Regions from separate parts of the Rhizobium sp. RSm-3 genome, predicted to be linked through region 1. Evidence: predicted binding sites of a transcription regulator. Region 1 holds the regulator's gene; each other region holds the start of a gene.
The links. Region 1 encodes LexA, which represses DNA repair genes until DNA is damaged. Its sites were predicted from a motif close to TGTTCNNNNTGTGTTCNG; they were not measured.

Region 1 (5,027 bases):
GAAGCTGGCGCCGGCTCAGCCGGCTCCTCCGGTTTTTCTCCGCCTGCCGTGGTGGCGCGACCGGCAAGGACGCAGTCGGCGACACCCTGGCGCCACCGGCTGCCGGCTGCGGCCCGGCATTCGCTGCGGGCCTGCAAGCACATGCTGGGCGAGGAGGCAGATCACGGCCGCCTGCTGCTGCTTTCACCGGTCTTCCTTGGCGCCGGCGCCGCCTTCTGGTTTCTCGCGGCATCCGATTTTCCGCTTTTTGCATCGCTACTCTCGCTGTCGGTGCTGACGATCGCTGTTCTGATGACCGGCCGCAGCCGGACGGCATTGCGGGCAACGCTGCTGGCGCTGGCACTTGTGGTCTGCGGCATGCTCTGCGCACAGTTCGAGAGCTGGCGGGCTTCGACCGTTATCCTCGATTCCTCGGTGACGACGACGGTGACCGGCCGTGTCGAACGGCGCGAAGGCGACGGCCGTGGGCGCTGGCGCTACATTCTTGCCGTCACCGGCACTGAAGCGCCGGAGTTGAAGCGGTCGCCGGGGCGCATAACCGCGATTGTCCGCGGCGCCGACACGCCTTTCGAGATCGGCGACATCGTCACCGGCAGGGCACGGCTGACGCCGCCCTCAGGCCCCGCACTTCCCGAACTCAACGACTTCTCCTTCGGCGCCTATTTCGACGGCATCGGCGCCAACGGCTTCTTCTATGGCGCTCCGGAGAAGGATTTGGAGGCGGGTCCGCAAGCGGCAAGATCGACGTCGGAAGCGCTGCTCGAATGGCTTTACCGGCTGCGCAGCAGCATCGGCGACCGCATACGGTCGATCCTGCCCGGCGACACCGGCGCCTTCGCCGCCGCGCTGGTGACCGACGAGCGGCGCGCCATCTCGAATGCGACGACGGAGGCGCTGCGCCAGTCGGGCCTTGCCCATATCGTCGCGATCTCGGGCCTCAACATGGCGCTGTCGGCCGGCATTTTCTTCGTCGGCTTCCGCATGCTGCTCAGTCTCTTTCCGGCCGTCGCTCAGGCCTATCCGACGAAGAAGATCGCCGCATCAGGCGCGCTCATTGCCGTCACCGCCTACTTCCTGATCTCCGGCTTCGGTGTCTCGGCCGAACGCGCCTTCATCATGATGGCCATCATGCTGATTGCCGTCTTCTTCGATCGGCCGTCGATCAGCCTGCGCAATGTCGTTCTCTCGGCGCTAGTCATCATCGTCATTTCACCCTCCGAAGTCTTGGGGCCGAGCTTCCAGATGTCCTTTGCCGCCACATTGGCACTGGTATCGGGCTATCAGCTGTGGAAGGACCGGCGCATCCGCGAAAACGCCTTGCTCAAGCTGCCGATCTTCCGGCCGGTCGTGGCCGTCGCCGGTTTCTTCGGCGGTGTCCTACTGACCTCGCTGATCGGCGGTTTTTCCACGGCGCTGTTTTCGATCGAGCATTTTCATCGGCTGACCGCTTACGGCCTGCCGGCAAACCTCGCGACGATGCCGATCATCTCCTTCATCGTCATGCCGGCCGGGCTGCTGGCGATGTTGCTGATGCCGTTCGGTCTGGACGCTCCACTCTGGGAGGTGGTCGGCTTCGGCCTCGACCTGGTAATCGCTGTCGCCAAGACGGTGTCCGGCTGGGGCGGCGATATCGGCGTCGGCCGTTTGCCCGCTTGGTATTTCGCCGTGGCCGTGGCAGGCTTCCTGCTGCTGACGCTGCTGCGCACCCGGCTGCGCCATGTCGGTACATTGATCCTCGCCGTCTCGACGCTCATCCTGCTGGTTCTGCCGGTCCCCCGGCCGCCGGATTTGGTGATTTCGGAGGATGGCAGCCTGGTCGCGCTCGTTGCAGGGGCGGCAATGGCTTCCAACCGTGAAAACCCGCCGGATTTCATCTTCGACCAGTGGCAGAGAGCGCTGGTCCTGCCGACCCATCACCCGCCGACGATGCTGGACGGCCCCGCTATCCCGCCGGAGGGAGAAGACCGCCGCGTCAGGCTTTCCCGCGATCAGCAGAACGAAGCGAGGACGGCGATGCGGGCGGCGGCCGCGGGCGGCGAAGCAAACCGCTTTTCCTGCGTCAAGAAGGCCTGGTGCACATCAAGGCTTGGCAATGGCCGCGTGGTAACGGTCATCGACAATGCCGCCTATCTCGGTCCGGCCTGCGATGCGGCCGATATTGTCGTGACGGCTGTCCGTCTGCGGTTCAACAGCTGCCGCTCAGGCGCGACGCTCTTCACCGGTGAGACGTTGCGCAGGACCGGTTCCGTCGAATTGCGCTTCGCGGCTGCCGGCCTGGAGGTCGCAACCGCATTCGAGAGCCTGTCGCGGCCGTGGATGCGCCAACGTGCCTATGACTGGCGCAGCAACAGTTTTGCCGAAACCGGCCCGTCCAGCGTCAGTGATAGCGGCGAATGAGGCCGACGAGCTTGCCCTGCACCTTGACGCGGTCCGGTCCGAAGATCCGGGTCTCATAAGCAGGGTTGGCCGCTTCAAGCGCGATCGACGCGCCCTTGCGCCGGAAGCGCTTCAGCGTCGCCTCCTCGTCGTCGACCAGGGCGACGACGATGTCGCCGGGACTTGCGGTGCTGCCGTTGCGGATGATCACCGTGTCGCCGTCGAAAATGCCGGCGTCGATCATCGAATCGCCTTTCACCTCCAGCGCGTAATGTTCACCGGAGCCGAGCATGTCTGAGGGAACGACGATGTCGTGGGTGTTGTTCTGGATCGCTGAGATCGGAACACCGGCAGCGATTCGGCCCATGACTGGCACCGAGACCGAGTTGCCGTTGTCGGCGACGGGTTTGACAGGCGCGGGGGCGGCGACCGGCTGGGGCTTGCCGAGGCTGCCCTCGATGACGCTCGGCGAAAAGCCGCGCCGGGGCTGGATGCTGGGGCTGTAGGCCTCGGGAAGCTTGATGACCTCGAGCGCCCGGGCGCGGTTCGGTAGGCGGCGAATGAAACCGCGTTCCTCGAGTGCTGTGATCAGCCGGTGAATGCCGGATTTCGAGGCCAGATCCAGGGCATCCTTCATCTCGTCGAAAGAGGGCGGAATGCCGGATTCTTTCATGCGCTCGTGAATGAAAAGGAGAAGCTCCTGTTGTTTGCGCGTGAGCATCGACGTGTGACCCCTGATTGAAACAAATCCAGAACAGACACTATATGTTCCATATGTGTTCCGCAAGTAGCTAAATTTCCGTAAAACTTGGCGCCAACTCGTTGAGATTTTTATTTTCATTCGCCGGATTGGCACACATGTCTTGCATTGAGGATGGCGTCGTCGCACATCTCTTCGCGATTGCAGGAGGGGATATCATGAACACGCATTCCGCCAAGCCGCACCCGCTGGATCATGTCGTGCTGCCCGTCGTCAATATCGATCTGGCGCGCGAAAGGCTCGGCAAGCTCGGCTTCACCGTTGCCGCCGATGCCCGCCATCCCTTCGGAACGGAGAATGCCTGCGTCTTCTTTGCCGACAAGACCTATCTGGAGCCGCTCGGTATCGCGAGCGTCGAGGAGACCGAGGCATCAGCGCGGCAAGGCAATGTCTTCACCGCCCGCAACCGGGCCTTCCGCTTCCGTTGCGGCGAGGAAGGGCTTTCGGCGGTGGTTTTCGGCACTGAAGATGCCGGCCTCGACCATCAAAGCTTCATTGCAGGCGGATTGAACGCCGGCGACATGCTGGAGTTCAGCCGGGCGATGAAAATGCCGGACGGCTCTAAGAGCGTCGGCAGCTTCAAACTAGCCTTTGCAGGTGATCTGCGGGCACCCGATTTCTTTCTCTTCACCTGCCAGCGCATCAATCCATTGCCGGCCGACCGCGGCGCGCTGGAGACGCATGCCAATGGCGTCACCGGCATCGCCGAGATCGCCCTCTGCGCGCCTGATGCCGCCGCCTTCGCCGGCTTCGTCAGCCTTGCCATGGCGCAATCGGCCGTCGAGAAAACCGGTTTCGGCGTCAATATCGCGGCGCCGAATGCGAAAATCAGCCTGATGACGCCGGAAGGGCTGGAGGCCTATTTCGAGGTTGCCGTCTCCTCCGCCGACCGCGGCCTGCGCGGCCGGGCTATCCTCTTCGCTGTTGCCGATCTTGCCGTGACAGAAGCACATTTGGCTGCTAACGGAGTGACATACACGCGCAAGAACAATCGCATTCTGGTGAAGCCGGCACCCGGGCAGGGCACGCTTTTCGCCTTCGAGGAAAGATGATGAGCACTGATACGAATTCGGAAGTGAGGATCGGCGAGGGCGCAGGCCAGGTCACCTTTTCCAATACCGGCCGCCTGTCGCTGATTGCCGGCCCTTGCCAGATGGAGAGCCGCGACCATGCCTTCATGGTTGCCGGCACGCTGAAGGAGCTCTGTGCCAAGCTCGGCATCGGCCTCGTCTACAAGAGTTCCTTCGATAAGGCGAACCGGACCTCGCTTTCGGCCGAGCGCGGCATCGGCCTTGAAAAGGGCATGCAGGTCTTTGCCGATCTCAAGAAGGAGTTCGGCTTTCCCGTCCTGACCGACGTTCACACCGCCGAGCAATGCGCCGAAGTGGCAAAGGTGGTCGATGTCCTGCAGATCCCGGCCTTCCTCTGCCGCCAGACCGACCTTCTGATCGCCGCCGCCGAGACCGGCCGCGCGGTCAATGTCAAGAAGGGCCAGTTTCTTGCCCCTTGGGACATGAAGAATGTGCTGAAGAAGCTCAACGCCAGCGGCAACCCGAACGTGCTGCTCTGCGAACGCGGCGCCTCCTTCGGTTACAACACTCTGGTTTCCGACATGCGCTCGCTGCCGATCATGGCGTCGATGGGCGCCCCCGTCGTCTTCGATGCCACCCATTCCGTGGCCCAGCCGGGCGGGCAGGGCGATTCTTCCGGCGGTCAGCGGGAATTCGTGGAAACGTTGGCGCGCGCAGCGGTGGCGACCGGTATTGCCGGCGTTTTCGTCGAAACCCACCAGGACCCCGACAACGCACCGTCCGACGGCCCGAACATGGTCTATCTCAAGGACATGCCGCGGCTTCTGGAAAAGCTGCTGGCCTTCGACGCCGTCGCCAAG
Region 2 (5,027 bases), on a different contig from region 1:
TCAATAGGCCCGTCTCAAGCAGATGACGGCGGGTTAAGATGGAAAAGACATTGGGCATAGCATCCGCCTGCATGTCACAGGTTGTATCAGGCTTGGAATTTGCACGCTTTTGGACCAGTCTTCAAGCCTTATCGCTGCCGGGGATCTCCCCGTTTCGGACGCCTTCTAAAGTCGGTAGTGAGTTGTTCCGCGTGCGCCACTTAGGATAGGTTCCCCGCCAGAGGTTTGCGCCGGCAGCCGTACTGAGAGCTCAATCTACACAGTTGCAGCCAACATTCGGAGTGTGAGACATGTCCCAGCAGCGCCCCCCTGGCTCTGTCCCGAACATCTGGGCGTCGGCGGAACGACCCGCTTTTCGCAAGAGCTTCGCATTGGAGCTCGATGATCATCTCGACATCCTACATGCATCGCGTCAACTCCTGCCCACCGGTCTAACCGTCGGAGCGGTTGGACTGGTTGCACTTTTTATCTCGCTCTTCACGAATTTCGACAAATGGCAGGCCGGCGACGTCGTCACGTTTATCGTATATGAAGCGACCACGATTGGCGCTTGCACCGCGCTGACCTACCTGTTGCTCAAGCCCGCACGGCAATTCCTCCGCTCTATGTACCGCCGGCGGCTGGCGAAAGCAGGCGTCATAGGCAAACCCGTCGAATCCACCGTGGACACAAATGGCATCAGCTATACCGTCCTCGGCCAGACCGTCACATGCACGTGGGATTCGCTCTATGCGCTCGAGGAGGATGAGGGAACCTTCCATTTTTGGATGTCAAAACTCGCCTCCCACCCGTGGCCGTCGCGCGTATTCAGCTCGGAGGAGGAGCGGCAAGATTTCCGCGACAGTGTGCTGAAATGGTCAGGCCGGCCGTTTTCAGCCCCTGTATTGGCTCGCCTGGGAGCAGCAGGCAGGGCGAACCTTGGCACGGATGGCGGGCGAGACAAGTCCTGAGAGGGAGCTCGCAAAGTGGGCGCGGTTGAAAGGCCGGTTGGACCACGCATATTTTCCCACGACGCTACAAAATAGCCGAGGACTTAGGGAATGGCTGACGTTTTGATGCGGAAGCGAGATCTGATGGTTGGCGTGGCTGCGGTTGCGCTTGCGAGCATTCCTGGAGGGCGGGTGACGGCAGCATCGAACGACAGTGTGGATATCGCGGCGCTCGCAGCCCTAAGGCCCGGAATGCCGATGGCGAGGGTCGAGGCAGCAATGGGTGCCGCCTGGAAGCCACTTGCTCCACATAAAGGCGGCAAGATCGACCTGCTCGAAAACAGCCACGGCTTCGTCGCATGGATCGATCGGGATGGGTTGATCGGAATGCTCGACTACGACCATCGCTTCCTGCATCCGGTCGGCGAGATCGCAATGGGAATGACGATCGAGCAGGTGCGCTCCGCCATGCCGTCGCTTGAGATCGGAGACGACCTTCCAATGATGCGAGGCGTCCGAATGGGCGTGCGACGATTTCCCGAGGGCTATACCATGCGTGTCAGCCTCACGCTTGAGACCGTCAACGAAATCGGCTTCTCCAACCCCGCGGCGGAATATCCGGAACCGACGGAGCCATCCTATCCGGCCGCAGTGAGCGTTGCCGGTGCTCCCTTTGCGGATCCAAACCTCAAGCTCGTTGTGCTGTCTTCGCTTCTCGACGCGAAGCACATTGATCTCGGCACGCCCGCGCAGCTTGCGGCCCACGTTCTCGGACGAGCCGTCGATCTCGAGGACGAAGGCTATGAAATCATTCCAGAGGCACGGGACTATCTGGAACGATATCCACTGACCGACGAACTCGTCGCCACGGTGGAGGAGATCGAGTTCGACGGCGGCGGAACCGTTTATGAGTACGCCTGGTATTTCTGGGACGGCGAAGATGATGTCTTCGATGTGAAAGACCTGTCGGGGATCGAGCTTTGCAGGAACCTGAAAAGGTTTTCCGCAATCTCGATGATCGGAAACGTCGACGTGCGCACCCTCGTGTCCCTTCCTAAACTGGAACACCTGAAGCTCAGCACCGGGATCGATCACATCGAAGCTCTGCTCGACTTGCCGAGGCTGAAAGAAGTCAGGATCCTCGACGACGGAGTCTATAACGAGGTGGCGACGGCCGGCACGCCAACCAGGCGCATCTTCGACACGTTGAAGGATCGCGGGGTCCGCGTGTGGGTGCACTGGATGTCTGCCACGGAGCCTACTCCGCCTGCTTTCGAATGAGCAGGGGTGGAGCTTGGGGGCCCAATCAAGTGTTGCGGGAACTATCATTTGTAGGCGAGAGCGAATGGTTTCGACGGCAGGCCCCGAGGCGTCCCTTGAAGTGGTTGATATCGCGCCGAAGGCTGCTATGTTCTCTTTTTGTTTCGGCATGAATGTCTAAAGCCGATCTGATCGCGATCGCTGAAGCGCCATGAAAGACATGAGCTCGACCCTCGTCCGAAAAATCGTCCACGTCGACATGGATGCTTTTTATGCGTCGGTCGAGCAGCGCGATAATCCGGAATTGCGCGGCAAGCCGATTGCCGTCGGTGGATCGGCTGCCCGTGGGGTGGTCGCGGCGGCGAGCTACGAGGCGCGCAAATACGGGGTCCACTCCGCGATGCCGTCGGTGACCGCCAAGCGCAAATGTCCGGAGCTGATCTTCGTGCCGCCCCGCTTCGATGTCTACAAGGCCGTGTCGCAGCAGATCCGTGAGATCTTTGCCGAATACACGCCACTCATCGAACCGCTGTCGCTCGACGAGGCCTATCTCGATGTCACCGAGAATCTGAAAGGGATGGAGATCGCAACCGAGATCGCGCTGGAGATCCGCACCAGGATCAAGCAGGCGACCGGTCTTAACGCTTCGGCTGGCATTTCCTACAACAAGTTCCTCGCCAAGATGGCGAGCGACCTCAACAAGCCCAACGGCCAGGCGGTCATTACCCCGAAGAACGGGCCGGCCTTCGTCGAAGCCCTCCCCGTCAAGAAATTCCATGGGGTCGGCCCCGCGACGGCCGAAAAGATGCATCGGCTCGGGATCGACACCGGCGCCGATCTCAAGCAGCAGACGCTCGAGTTCCTGGTCGAGCATTTCGGGAAGTCGGGGCCGTATTTTTACGGCATCGCCCGCGGCATCGACGAGCGCCAAGTCAAGCCGAACCGGGTGCGCAAGTCCATCGGCGCGGAAGATACGTTTTCCCAGGACCTCCATACCTTTGAGCCGGCCCGTGAAGGGCTTCAGCCGCTGATCGAAAAGGTGTGGGCCTATTGCGAGGCCAATGGGATCGGCGCCAAGACGGTGACGCTTAAGGTCAAATATGCCGACTTCAACCAGATCACCCGCAGCAAGACGGTTCCCGCACCTCTGCCGGCCATCGCCAACCTGGAGGAGATCGTCGGCCTGCTGCTGGCGCCGATCTTTCCGCCTCGAAAGGGCATCCGCCTGCTCGGCGTATCGCTGTCGTCGCTGGAGCGGCGGGCCTCCGAGACGGAGCCGCAGTTGCAACTGGCACTTTAGACCGCCAGCATTTTCTGGGCAGAAACGCCCGCGCGATGCTTGACCCGGAAGGTGCCAGCCTGCAGCGGCCGGAGAATCTCCTCTTCGGGGACAAGTGCGTCGAGCCAGGCCATGCGTTGGTTTCGTGTCAGCACCGCCATCTGCCTATCGTGGAAGGGCGCGATATCGGCACTCGCCTCGATGGTCAGGATGGCATAGGCCTCCGGCCATTCATCGAACGCCGGCCGCCATATCCCCGCGAAATAGAACCAGTCGCCATTGGCGAGCGAGAAGCTGAAGCCCTTATGGAGAAACTCCGAGGCCGGGACCAGGCAGCGGTGGCTCGGGAACGTCCGCCCTTCCGATCGCACGACATTGACGGCACGCGGGCCGCCGTCGCGGGGACGCAGCCCCCATGGCAGCTCCACCATCTCCACATCGCCGTCATGGCATCTTATGATGACGCGGCGCTCGTTAAGCGGTGCGTCGGACTGGAAAACCTTCGCGCTCGTCATAGATAGAACATATCAGGAACGATTTTTCGAAGCAACCAACCTATAATGGGGGACGCATGTGCAATGATTATCGGCTGATGGTGGACGCAGCTTCGATCGCGAAAGACTTCGCCGACCTGAAGATCAAGATCCGCTTTGGCGAAGGCATACCGAACCTCGAAGCGCGCGAGGACATCAAGATCACCGACGCCGGCCCCATCGTCAGATCGATCGACGGAGCCCGCGATGAGGCCGAGCTCGTGCAGCGGCGCTGGAGCTGGCCCGGACCCAATAAGCGGCCGGTGTATAATTTCCGGTCGGAAGGTCGAGAGTTCGCCTCCAATCGCTGCCTGATCGTCGCCGACGGCTTTTATGAGTTCACCGACCCGAAGGACCCGAAAAAGAAACGCAAGGACAAGTGGCTGCTCACGAAGAATGACGAGGCGATCTTCTGCATCGCCGGCATCTGGCGCGAAACGCCGGAGGTCGGCCAAGCCTTCACGATGCTGACGATGGAGCCGGGACCGGACATCGCGCCCTACCACGACCGGCAGATCGTCATCCTCGAACGCGGCTCCTGGGCCGACTGGCTCGATCCCACCGTTTCCGCCAAGTCGTTGATCAAGCCGCTCCCCATGGGGACTCTGTCTGTGGAGCAGGTTGGCTGAACCGGAATACCTCCGGCGCCCATCCTGACCGGCTGCCAATCCCGAGAATGCTCGAAAATAGCTGCCCACGCGCTCGCGGAACTCTTGCGCAGATTAGAAAATTGTAATTCACTCCTTGAGATCAACTTTGAGGCGAGGGGGACGTCGATGATCCGCTATCTGGCAGCATGCCTGTTCGTTCTATTCGGATCGGCCGAGGCCCTGGCAAGCCAGGTGACGATCGCCACCTGGAACCTCGGCTGGCACATGGATCAGCAAACGGTCCAACAGTGGATCGGCGAATGTTCGAAGAACTATGTCGAAGATCCCGCCACCGGCAAGTTCAAGCCGTCGCAAGAGGCAGGGTTCAGACCAGGATGGGACATCGACGCATTCAAAATCGAGGGATGGGACGTCA
Region 3 (5,027 bases), on a different contig from region 1:
TCTCAGGTCGGCGGTGACGGAGCGTTTGCCGCGATTGGCGGCGTGGTAATAGGCGGCCGAAAGATTGTCGCCGTCGGCGCCTTCGACGAAGGGCGGACCCCATTGGCGCGTATCGTCGCCGCCGTCGGGGTTTTCGACCTTGATGACGTCGGCGCCGAGATCGGCGAGTATCTGCCCCGCCCACGGGCCGGCCAGCACGCGGGCAAGCTCAATCACCCGGATGCCTGCAAGCGGGGGCCTTTTCGTGGTCTGCGTCATATTCCCTCGTCGATTTTTACGGCACCAGCGTCGCCTCAGATGTATCGGATACAGGCTTTGAAGCAAAGCGGCGCTCGCGCCAGATGATGTACAAGCCCGATGCCATGATGATGGCGATGCCGAGCCATTTGATCGCATCCGGAAAGTCGCCGAAAACCAGCCAGGCAAAGATCGTCGCCGAGACGATTTCGAAATATTGCAGCGGCGCCAGCGTCGAGGCGGGTGCGGCGCGATAGGCATAGACGCCGAAGATGCCCGCAATTGCGGCCATGGCGCCGACGCCGGCGACGTAGAACCAGGCGCTGCCTTCGGGCATGACGGGATCAAAGAGATCGGAGCCGCTTCCTTCGCCGGCAAAAAGCAGGATGGTGCAGAAGAGGAGGCCCCAGATACCCATCTGGAACTGCATCGCCCAGGGATCTTCCCGGTGCGACAGGACGCGGGTCATCAGTACGAAGGTCGCGATGCAGAGCGCGCTGACGACGGGCAGGAGGGCGATATAGCCGACCTCCTGGAAACTCGGCTGGATTATCAGCATCGCCCCGAAAAAGCCGACGCCGCAGGCGGTGTAACGCCGCCAGCCGATCGTCTCCTTGAGAAAGATGCCGCCGAGGATCGTCACCATGATCGGCTCGACGAAAAAGATCGCAATCGCGTCGGCGACCGCCATGTATTTCAGCGTGGTGACGAACGAGATCATCGAGACGGTGATGATCAAGCCGCGGATGGCATGGAACAGGCTCTGGCGCCAGGAGAAATCGGCAAAGCTGCGCCGCCATATGACGATCGGCAGCATGCATAGCGCCTGCACGACGAAACGGCCGGCGGTGACTTCAGCGGAGGGGATGGTGACGACGGCGAGCTTGGCGAAGATATCGATCAGCGGCGAGAACATCACCGAAAGGAACATCAGCGCAAGCCCCGTCGTCACCTCGGAGGCTGAGGAAACGGGGCGGGCGGAGGTGTTGCTCATGATGAAATCTCTCTGGCTCAGAATCTTGCCGTTTGCAATCTGGCGACGGCCTCGTCGCACCAGTCCGCGAAGGCGGCGGTTGCAGCATCCGCGCCGATCTCATTCAGCGTTTCGTGCCGCATGTCCTGATATATCTCAGTGCTGATACGAGAGAAACCGCTGGCTTTCAAATGGTTTGACAGCCAGAGCACGGCTTTTCCGCGCTCCGTCGCCGGGTCTTCTCCGCCGCCGACGAGGTGGATCGGCAGGTCGCGGGGCAGCCGATCCAGATGGAGCTTCTGCGGGGCGCGAAACGTCAGTTCGAAGAGGTCGAGCCAGAGCGAGACCGAGGCGTCGAAGCCGCAGAGCGGATCGGCGATATATTTGTCGACTTCATCGGGACGGCGCGACAGCCAGTCGAACTCGGTGCGGTGGGCGGGGATCGATTTCCCCCAGGCTGCGAAGGTGAGTTTCGGCAACAGGCCGCTCGGCACGTCGGAGCCCTTCAGCATGCGTTCGGCAAGCAGGATCGCCTGGGCGGCGCGGCCGGCAAGGCCGACGGCGAAATTCGAATTCCAGACGGCGACGGCGTCGAAATCGGAAGGCGCCGTGACCGCGGCATTGAGGGCGATCAGGCCCCCCATCGAATGGCCGAAGAGGATCACCGGCAGGCCGGGATGGCGCGAGAGCGCATGGGCGCGCATGGCAAGGACGTCGCCGATCACTTTTTCGACGCCGTCCCGCCGGGCGAAGCAGCCGATCGGCGCGTCGGGCGCCGTCGTCTCGCCGTGGCCGCGATGATCATGGGCGTAGACGTGATAACCGCGCGCCGCCATCGCCTCGGCAAAAGCGCGATAGCGTTTCGAATGTTCGGCGAGGCCGTGCGATATCAACAAGATGCCGCGTGCCGGGCCGGCGGCCTCGGCATGGTGATAGGCGAGCGACACCCCCGGCGCAGCGAGCCTCTGCGTTTCAGAAAACATCTGGATCCTCCCTGCCGCAACAGACCAGATCGTCGCCCAAAAGCAACATCGGTTCCTGACTTATCCGATAACAAATTGCGTTCCTGCTGCGATTCAGGGTTGCGGGCTTTTAATCTTCGTGCTTATTTGTTCCTGTATTGTTCTTTTTTGGGGGTTGAAATGAGCAGCATGCAGTTGCGTACCGCGGCGTTCGCCGTATCGATGGTTCTTGCCGGCGGCGCTTTCGCGCAGGAGGGCAGTGGGGCGACCCGCTTTATTCTTTCGGCAAGCTGGCAGCCGGCCTTTTGCCAGACAAACCAGAAGAAGGCCGAATGTGCGAGCCAGACCGGCGAGCGCCCCGACGCGACGAATTTTTCGTTGCATGGGCTCTGGCCGATGCGACAGAATTATTGCGGCGTGAGCGCCGAGCAAAAGGCCGCCGACAAGGATGGCAAGTGGAGCACATTGCCGGCGGTCACGCTGTCGGCCGAGACGCAGGCGGCGCTGGCAAAAGCGATGCCCGGCACGCAATCCGGCCTGGAACGGCATGAATGGGTCAAGCACGGCACCTGCACGAAAATGAGCGCCGAAGATTATTTCGGTGTCGGCATGCATCTGGTCGGCGCGCTCAACACTTCGGCGGTGCGCGATCTCTTCGCTGCCAATATCGGCAAGCCTGTCAAGGCCGAGGCGATCAAGGCGGCTTTCGACAAGAGTTTTGGGCCGGGTGCCGGCGACCGCGTCAAGATGAGCTGCCGACGGGTCGGCAATGTCAAGATGGTCAGCGGGTTGACGATCGGGCTTTCGGAGGCCGCCGGGGCGGCGTCGGCGAAAGGCACCGGGCTTGGCGATCTGATCCAGGGCGCGGGAAAAACGACGTTCGGCTGCGACGAGGGCGTCGTCGACGCTGCGGGCTTCTGACCGGAAATCCTGCGTAAACCGGGTTTCGGCGTTGCCCGCAGGCGCTGTTTCGCCTACATAGCGGCACGATCGAAGTTTCCCGCCCGGAGCAGCGCAGCATGGCACGTCAGTTCATCTATCATATGTCCGGCCTCAACAAGGCCTATGGCAACAAGAAGATCCTGGAGAACATCCACCTTTCCTTCTACCCGGATGCCAAGATCGGTATTCTCGGGCCGAACGGCGCCGGTAAATCCACTGTGCTGCGCATCATCGCCGGCCAGGACAAGGAGTATACCGGCGAAGCCTGGCTCGCCGAGGGTGCCACGGTCGGTTATCTCGAACAGGAGCCGCACATCGATCCCAACAAGACGGTGTTCGAAAACGTCATGGAAGGCGTTGCCAAGAAGACGGCGGTGCTCGAGCGCTATAATGAACTGATGATGAACTATTCCGACGAGACGGCGGAAGAGGGAGCCAAGCTTCAGGACATCATCGACAGCCAGAATCTCTGGGATCTGGAAAGCCAGGTCGAGATGGCGATGGAAGCGCTGCGCTGCCCGCCGCGCGACGCCGATGTCACCAGCCTTTCCGGTGGCGAGCGCCGCCGTATCGCGCTCTGCCGCCTGCTGCTTTCGCAGCCGGATCTGCTGCTGCTCGACGAACCGACCAACCATCTCGACGCCGAGACGATTGCCTGGCTCGAAAAGCATCTGCGCGACTATCCGGGCGCCGTGATGATGATCACCCACGATCGCTACTTCCTGGACAACGTCACCGGCTGGATCCTGGAACTCGACCGCGGCCGCGGCATTCCCTACGAAGGCAACTACTCCGCCTACCTGCTCGCCAAGGCCAAGCGCATGCAGCAGGAAAACCGGGAAGAGGCCGGCCGCCAGAAGGCGATCAGCCGCGAGCAGGAATGGATCGCCTCCAGCCCGAAGGCCCGTCAGGCCAAATCCAAGGCGCGTATCAAGTCCTACGAACAGCTGGTGGAGGCGGCCGAAAAACAGCGTCCCGGCGACGCCCAGATCATCATCCCGGTCAGCGAGCGGCTCGGCCAGGTGGTCATCGAGATGGAAGGCATCACCAAGGGCTTCGAAGGCCGCACGCTGATCAACGACCTGTCGATCAAGCTGCCGCCGGGCGGCATCGTCGGCATCATCGGCCCGAACGGCGCCGGTAAGACGACGCTGTTCCGCATGATCACCGGCCAGGAAAAGCCTGATGCAGGATCGGTCCGCATCGGCGAGACGGTCCATCTCGGTTATGTCGACCAGAGCCGCGATGCACTTGACGGCAGCAAGACCGTCTGGGAGGAAATCTCGGGCGGCGCCGAAGTCATCAAGCTCGGTAAGTTCGACATGAACTCCCGCGCCTATTGCGGCGCCTTCAACTTCAAGGGCGGCGATCAGCAGCAGAAGGTCGGCAACCTCTCGGGCGGCCAGCGCAACCGCGTTCACCTTGCCAAGATGCTGAAGGCCGGCGGCAACGTTCTGCTGCTCGACGAACCGACCAACGACCTCGATACGGAAACCCTGGGTGCGCTCGAAAGCGCGCTTGAGGCGTTTGCCGGATGCGCCATCATCATCAGCCACGATCGCATGTTCCTCGACCGCCTGGCGACGCACATCCTGGCTTTCGAAGGTGAAGGCCATGTCGAATGGTTCGAAGGCAACTTCGAGGATTATGAGCAGGACAAGGTCCGCCGCCTTGGTCCCGATGCCCTCAACCCGGGCAGCCAGGCCCATAAGCGCCTGACACGCTGATCGCCGCCGTTTTGCCGTCGAGAAGCCCCGGTTCTACCGGGGCTTTTTCACATTCTGTCCTGTCGCAATTTGAGCAGGCAATTTCGCTCGCGTGCGAATTGCCGCTTGTCACCGTCATCCAAATCACATAAAGATATCTTTATATCTTGATTGGATCGAAGATGAGCGAACCCTTGAAGCTTGGAC

Region 2: dinB (DNA polymerase IV) is a predicted target of LexA. The motif match lies at 2,339-2,356, and genes of this name have one in related genera.
Region 3: BBJ66_RS14030 (ribonuclease T2 family protein) is a predicted target of LexA. The motif match lies at 2,321-2,338, and genes of this name have one in related genera.

Annotation. Positions count from the first base shown of each region.
Region 1 is NZ_MAWZ01000027.1:27,503-32,529, forward strand. Features, by position in the region: gene BBJ66_RS21925 (ComEC/Rec2 family competence protein) at 1-2,397, shown strand, start outside; gene lexA (transcriptional repressor LexA) at 2,378-3,097, opposite strand; gene BBJ66_RS21935 (VOC family protein) at 3,295-4,188, shown strand; gene kdsA (3-deoxy-8-phosphooctulonate synthase) at 4,188-5,027, shown strand, end outside.
Region 2 is NZ_MAWZ01000018.1:10,870-15,896, reverse strand. Features, by position in the region: gene BBJ66_RS17380 (ankyrin repeat domain-containing protein) at 1-58, opposite strand, end outside; gene BBJ66_RS17375 (YcxB family protein) at 291-950, shown strand; gene BBJ66_RS17370 (DUF7256 domain-containing protein) at 1,041-2,210, shown strand; gene dinB (DNA polymerase IV) at 2,401-3,489, shown strand; gene BBJ66_RS17360 (SOS response-associated peptidase family protein) at 3,486-3,983, opposite strand; gene BBJ66_RS17355 (SOS response-associated peptidase family protein) at 4,040-4,630, shown strand; gene BBJ66_RS17350 (endonuclease/exonuclease/phosphatase family protein) at 4,778-5,027, shown strand, end outside.
Region 3 is NZ_MAWZ01000013.1:172,356-177,382, reverse strand. Features, by position in the region: gene BBJ66_RS14045 (CaiB/BaiF CoA transferase family protein) at 1-258, opposite strand, end outside; gene BBJ66_RS14040 (DMT family transporter) at 275-1,231, opposite strand; gene BBJ66_RS14035 (alpha/beta fold hydrolase) at 1,249-2,193, opposite strand; gene BBJ66_RS14030 (ribonuclease T2 family protein) at 2,353-3,093, shown strand; gene ettA (energy-dependent translational throttle protein EttA) at 3,192-4,841, shown strand; gene BBJ66_RS14020 (ArsR/SmtB family transcription factor) at 5,003-5,027, shown strand, end outside.